2 regions of the Bradyrhizobium sp. SZCCHNS2022 genome follow, and region 1 is predicted to be linked to the other one. Evidence: predicted binding sites of a transcription regulator. Region 1 holds the regulator's gene; the other holds the start of a gene.

Region 1 (3,412 bases):
CAATGACGATGCGGCCGGTGAGCTTGCGGTGGCTGCTGCTCACGCGACCGCCATCTTCTGCAAATCGACCAGCCGGGCGACGCCCTTGCGTGCCAGCGCCATCAGCGCCAGGAACTCGGCCTCGGTGAACGGGGTCTTCTCCGCCGTGCCCTGCACCTCGATGATGCGGCCGTCGCCGGTCATGACGAAATTGGCGTCCGTCTCGGCCTCGGAATCCTCGGCATAGTCGAGATCGAGCACCGGCGTGCCGTTGTAGATGCCGCAGGAGATCGCGGCGACGTTGGCGCGCAGCACCTCGGTCTTGATCATGTTGCGCGACTTCATCCAGCGGATGCAGTCGGCCAGCGCGACCCAGGCGCCGGTGATCGAGGCGGTGCGGGTGCCGCCATCGGCCTGCAGCACGTCGCAATCGACCGTGATCTGGCGCTCGCCGAGCGCTTCCAGGTCGATCGCGGTGCGCAGCGAGCGGCCGATCAGGCGCTGGATCTCGACGGTGCGCCCGGTCTGCTTGCCGGCCGAGGCCTCGCGCCGGGTCCGCTCCAGCGTGGCGCGCGGCAACATGCCGTATTCGGCGGTAATCCAGCCGCGCCCCTGGCCCTTGAGCCAGGGCGGCAGCCTGTCCTCGAGCGTGGCGGTGACCAGGACATGGGTGTCGCCGAACTTCACCAGGCAGGAGCCCTCGGCATATTTGACGACGCCGCGTTCCAGGCTCACGGCCCGCAATTCATCCGGTGCACGGCGGCTCGGCCGCATGATTCTCTCCGTAAAAAGGCAGAAGGCCCATCTGATCGGCCTTGTAGGAGCCGGGACCCGCAGCGGCAAGGGCATAATCGGGCGCGAATCAGCGCCGGAGCACCCGCTCAAGATCGGCTTGCCACCGAGCCGCCGCATGGCCAAATTACATGCAGATGGGTGAGGAGGATATCTGGTGGCCCACCACGATCCGATCAACCTGATGACACCGCCCGCGGGGCTCGCGCAGCTCAATGAGCGGTCGCGCGAGATCTTTCGCCAGATCGTCGAGAGCTACCTCGCGACCGGCGAGCCCGTCGGCTCGCGCAACATTTCGCGGCTGATCGCGGTTCCCTTGTCGCCGGCCTCCGTGCGCAACGTGATGGCCGATCTGGAGCAGCTCGGCCTGATCTATGCGCCGCATACCTCGGCCGGCCGGCTGCCGACCGAAGCGGGCTTGCGCTTCTTCGTCGACGCCCTGATGCAGGTCGGCGACATGACCGAGGCCGAGCGGCAGGCGATCCAGAGCCAGCTTGCCTCCGTCGGCCGCGCCCAGTCGGTGGAAGCAGCGCTCGACGAGGCGCTGACGCGGCTGTCCGGCCTCACCCGTGCCGCCGCCGTGGTTCTCACCGCCAAGTCCAACACGCGGCTGAAGCACATCGAATTCGTCCGCCTGGAGCCGGAGCGCGCGCTGGTCGTGCTGGTCGGCGAGGACGGTCAGGTCGAAAACCGCGTGCTGACGCTGCCGCCCGGCGTGCCGTCCTCGGCGCTCACCGAGGCCGCCAATTTCCTCAATTCGCGGATTCGCGGACGGACCCTGGCGGAAGCCCGGCTCGAGCTCGAGACGGCGCTGGCGCGCGACCGGGCCGAGCTCGATCAGCTGACGCAAAAGGTGATCGCCGCAGGAGTCGCCAGCTGGTCGGGCGGTGACAGCGACGACCGTCAGCTCATCGTGCGTGGTCACGCCAATCTGCTCGAGGATCTGCATGCACTCGAAGATCTCGAACGCGTCCGCCGGTTGTTCGACGATCTCGAGACCAAGCGCGGCGTCGTCGATCTGCTCGGGCGTGCGGAGAGCGCGGAAGGTGTTCGCATCTTCATCGGCTCGGAGAACAAGCTGTTCTCGCTGTCCGGCTCGTCGACGATCGTCTCGCCTTATTCGGACGCCACCGGACGCATCGTCGGCGTGCTCGGCGTCATCGGCCCGACCCGCCTGAACTATGCCCGCGTGATTCCGACCGTCGATTACGCGGCACGTCTGGTCAGCCGTCTGTTGGGCGGCTGACATTCGACATGGTTAACCCGCAAAGGGCGCCGCCGTCAGGCCGTGCTTGATTTTCCGCGCCCAAAGCACGATATCCCGCCCATATCACAAACCCGTCAGCCGAACTTGCGAGTCTGTCAATGACCGATCCCGACCTGCACAAGAACGATCCGGAAAACCCGGCGCAGGCCAGCGAACCCGTGGTCTCCAAACCTTACATCATGCCTGACGACCCCGAGACCGGCTCAGCGGAGGCTCTCGCCAAGGAGGCCGCCGAAGCACGCGACAGGATGCTGCGCACGCTGGCCGAGATGGAGAACCTGCGCAAGCGGACCGCCCGCGAGGTCGCGGACGCGCGGATGTACGGCATCACCGGTTTCGCGCGCGACGTGCTCGACATCGCCGACAATCTGCAGCGCGCGCTCGATGCCGTGCCGGCGGAAACGCGGGACAATGCCGATCCCGGCCTGAAGTCGTTGATCGAGGGCGTCGAGCTCACCGAGCGCTCGCTGCTCAACACGCTGGAGAAGAACGGCGTCAAGAAGTTCGATCCGACAGGGCAGAAGTTCGATCCCAACTTCCAGCAGGCGATGTACGAGGTCCCGGATGCGTCGGTGCCGTCGGGCACCGTGGTGCAAGTCGTCCAGGCCGGCTTCATGATCGGCGAGCGTATCCTGCGCCCGGCGCTGGTCGGCGTCTCCAAGGGCGGCGCCAAGGCGGCGCCGGCGGCCGGCAACGACCAGTCGAACAGCGCGGCCTGACGCGGCCGCTGCTGCGGTTTTGACGCCAAGCTTCATTTGAAGACGAGAGGCGCCGATCCGGAATCGGATGCGGCGCCTCAATGCCGTCTGACTTGGCATGTGTCGGCGTTGCCGCCGCCACCAGACAGATCCCCGGCACCGGCAAATTGCGCCTTAACCAACCTCCGCTAGCGTCAGGCCGACTCTCGCAGAGGACCGTTCCATGAGCTCCCAGTTCGAAGCTGTGACGCGCCAGTCGCTGGCTCCGCCGGCGCGTGAGCGGCTGGCCATGACGCCGTGGCTGATGATCGGCGCCGTGTTCATCATCGCCATCCTGCTGCGCCAGGTCGTTCCGTTGAATACCGACGTCAGCTGGCTGCTGGTGGTCGGCGAGCGCATGCTGGACGGCCAGAAGCTTTATCGCGACATCATCGAGATCAATCCGCCGATGGCGGCGTTCGCCTATCTGCCGGGCGTCGCGCTGGGGCGCCTGCTGCATGTCGATCCGCGTCATGTCATCGACGCGCAGCTGCTGTTGCTGGCGGCCGGCTCGCTCTACGTCACCTCACGCATCATCCGGCTGTCGCAATCATCGGCCGCCCTGAGCTGGGGGCCGTTTGCGATCTGGGCTGCGGCCGTCGTGACGATCCTGCCGATGCACGTGTTCGGCCAGCGT
Region 2 (3,412 bases), 4.8 Mb from region 1:
GGCGTGTTGCCAAGCGTCTTGGCGATGGTCTTGGCGATGGCCTTTGCGCTGGCCTTGGCGGGCGCCTTCGCCGCCGTCTTGCTGCCCTTACTGATCTTCAGCGCCGCAGCCTTGGTGGCGGCGCGTGATACTGATTTTGTCGTACGGCTCTTGCTGGCCATGGTGCTCTCCCTGCGAGTCCTCATCACGAGGGTAGCACATGTTGTCGAACCTCAGCAGCTTCTCCCACAAAGGTCGTCATTCCGGGGCGTGCGCAGCACGAGCCCGGAATCCATTCCTCCGCGCGTTATGCCGCCCGATGGATTCCGGGCTCGCGCTGACGCGCGCCCCGGAATGACACCGGTGATAGGGCGGCGGCGAGCTCGACGCAGGGCAAGCACCCACATTGGAAAAGCTCAGGAGCCGCTGCAAAAAACGGTCGTCATTCCGGGGCGTGCGCAGCACGAGCCCGGAATCCATTCCTCCGCAGATGATGCCGCCCGATGGATTCCGGGCTCGCGCTAACGCGCGCCCCGGAATGACACCGGTGGTGGGACGGCGGCGAGCTCGACGCAGGGCAAGCACCCACATTGGAAAAGCTCAGGAGCCGCTGCAAAAAACGGCCGTCATTCCGGGGCGTGCGAAGCACGAGCCCGGAATCCATTCCTCCGCGCGTTATGCCGCCCGATGGTTTCCGGGCTCGCGCTGACGCGCGCCCCGGAATGACACCGGTGGTGGGACGGCTGCGGTGCCCTTCAGCTCAATGCAGCCGGAACACGCCGTCGACGGCGCGCAGTTCGGCCGGCTTGATCAGCTTCGAATGCGCCACCGTCACCGAGTGCAGCGGGCCCTCGATCTTCTCCTGCCAGAACGCCAGGAAATCCTGCAGCGCCGGGAATTTCGGAAACAGGTCGTAGTTCTGCCAGACATAGGTTTGCAGCAGCGAGCGATGGTCCGGCATCCGATACAGGATCTGCGCGGTCGTCAGCCCATAACCCAGCACCTGTTTCCGAAAGTCCTCGGAAACCTCAACCCTCGACACCATGCCAACCCTCCGTTTCTGGAGCGCATGTCCGCGTGGCAACCGGGATGGAGCCACCCGGCAAAGATGCGCTCACTGCAAAAGAAATGTGACGCATGTCCTCAACCCATCTCAAGCTTAAATGTTTAACGGCATGTTGAAAAATGCTGCATTAGCAGCCACTTAGCCCAGGTGCTAATACGGTGTTTCGCGTTTCGTTCCGCTCGTGTTAACGCTATCGGAACGCTTTGGCAGAGCGCGCAGTTGACTGCTAATTTTTCTGCTACAAGGCCTTGCCCGGCTGGACACTCTCCCCTAAATCCAGCCCGCGTGCTGGCACTCGCCGGCATCGACTGCCAAATCTCCAGAAACTGACAATCGCTTCAATTGCTTAGGAGGACTGTATGGCTTTCCGTCCGCTTCACGACCGCGTCGTGGTCAAGCGCATCGACGCCGAAGAGAAGACCGCTGGCGGCATCATCATCCCCGACTCGGCCAAGGAAAAGCCCTCGCAGGGCGAAGTGATCGCGGTGGGCCCCGGCGCTCGCGACGAGAGCGGCAAGCTGGTCCCGCTCGACGTCCAGGTCGGTGATCGCGTGCTGTTCGGCAAGTGGTCGGGCACCGAGGTCAAGATCGACGGCCAGGAGCTGCTGATCATGAAGGAAAGCGACATCATGGGCGTCCTGACCGACGTCGGCGCCAAGAAGAAGGCCGCCTGATCCAAGCTCGCACAACGCTCACCCTGAGGAGCGCGCCTGCGGGCGCCTCGCCAAGGGGTGAGACAGACAATTCAACTCAGGGAAACCCAATATGTCAGCGAAAGACGTAAAGTTCGGCGTCGAAGCCCGCGACCGCATGCTGCGCGGCGTGGACATTCTCGCCAATGCCGTGAAGGTCACGCTCGGTCCGAAGGGCCGCAACGTCGTCCTCGACAAGTCGTTCGGCGCTCCCCGCATCACCAAGGACGGCGTCACCGTCGCCAAGGAGATCGAGCTCGACGACAAGTTCGAGAACATGGGCGCGCAGATGGTGCGCGAAGTCGCCTCGAAGTCCGCTGACGCGGCCGGCGACGGCACCACCACCGCGACCGTGCTGGCCCAGGCCATCGTGCGCGAAGGCGCCAAGGCGGTTGCCGCCGGCATGAACCCGATGGATCTGAAGCGCGGCATCGACCTCGCGGTCGAGGCGGTCGTCGCCGATCTCGTCAAGAACTCCAAGAAGGTCACGTCGAACGACGAGATCGCCCAGGTCGGCACCATCTCCGCCAACGGCGACTCCGAGATCGGCAAGTTCCTCGCCGACGCCATGAAGAAGGTCGGCAACGAGGGTGTCATCACCGTCGAGGAAGCCAAGTCGCTCGAGACCGAGCTCGACGTCGTCGAGGGCATGCAGTTCGATCGCGGCTACATCTCGCCCTACTTCGTCACCAACGCCGACAAGATGCGCGTTGAGATGGACGACGCCTACATCCTCATCAACGAGAAGAAGCTGTCCTCGCTGAACGAGCTGCTGCCGCTGCTCGAGGCCGTGGTGCAGACCGGCAAGCCGCTGGTCATCGTCGCCGAGGACGTCGAGGGCGAGGCGCTGGCCACCCTGGTCGTGAACCGTCTGCGTGGCGGCCTGAAGGTCGCTGCCGTCAAGGCTCCGGGCTTCGGCGACCGCCGCAAGGCCATGCTGCAGGACATCGCGATCCTGACCGGCGGCCAGGCGATCTCGGAAGACCTCGGCATCAAGCTCGAGAACGTCAACCTCTCCATGCTCGGCCGCGCCAAGAAGGTGATGATCGACAAGGAGAACACCACGATCGTCAACGGCGCCGGCAAGAAGGCCGACATCGAGGCGCGCGTTCAGCAGATCAAGGCGCAGATCGAGGAGACCACCTCGGACTACGACCGCGAGAAGCTGCAGGAGCGTCTGGCCAAGCTCGCCGGCGGCGTCGCGGTGATCCGCGTCGGCGGCGCGACCGAGGTTGAGGTGAAGGAGCGCAAGGATCGCGTGGATGACGCGATGCACGCGACCCGCGCGGCTGTCGAGGAAGGCATCCTGCCGGGCGGCGGCGTCGCCCTGCTCCGTGCCTCCGAGCAGCTCAAGGGCGTCCGCGCCAAGAACGAGGACCAGAAGACCGGCATCGAGATCGTCCGCAAGGCGCTCTCCGCCCCGGCCCGCCAGATCGCGATCAACGCGGGCGAGGACGGTTCGGTCATCGTCGGCAAGATCCTCGAGAAGGAGCAGTATGCGTACGGCTTCGACTCGCAGTCGGGCGACTACGTGAACATGGTGTCCAAGGGCATCATCGACCCGACCAAGGTCGTGCGCGCCGCGATCCAGAACGCGGCCTCCGTTGCCGGCCTGCTGATCACCACCGAGGCGATGGTCGCCGAGCTGCCGAAGAAGAACGCCGGCGGCCCCGCG

Evidence for each region. The regulator HrcA, encoded in region 1, represses chaperone genes, less so after heat shock. The targets are predictions, from matches to a motif close to GTTAGCACTCNCNNNNNGNGAGTGCTAAC.
Region 2: the regulator HrcA is predicted to act here: its motif matches at 1,333-1,361, upstream of groES (co-chaperone GroES).

The regions. Positions count from the first base shown of each region.
Region 1 is NZ_JAUHHZ010000001.1:5,835,066-5,838,477, reverse strand. It holds gene rdgB (RdgB/HAM1 family non-canonical purine NTP pyrophosphatase) at 1-43, opposite strand, end outside; gene rph (ribonuclease PH) at 40-753, opposite strand; gene hrcA (heat-inducible transcriptional repressor HrcA) at 929-2,017, shown strand; gene grpE (nucleotide exchange factor GrpE) at 2,137-2,757, shown strand; gene QXZ94_RS26075 (hypothetical protein) at 2,960-3,412, shown strand, end outside.
Region 2 is NZ_JAUHHZ010000001.1:1,049,429-1,052,840, reverse strand. It holds gene QXZ94_RS04660 (cupin) at 1-161, opposite strand, end outside; gene QXZ94_RS04655 (usg protein) at 740-1,024, opposite strand; gene groES (co-chaperone GroES) at 1,405-1,719, shown strand; gene groL (chaperonin GroEL) at 1,811-3,412, shown strand, end outside.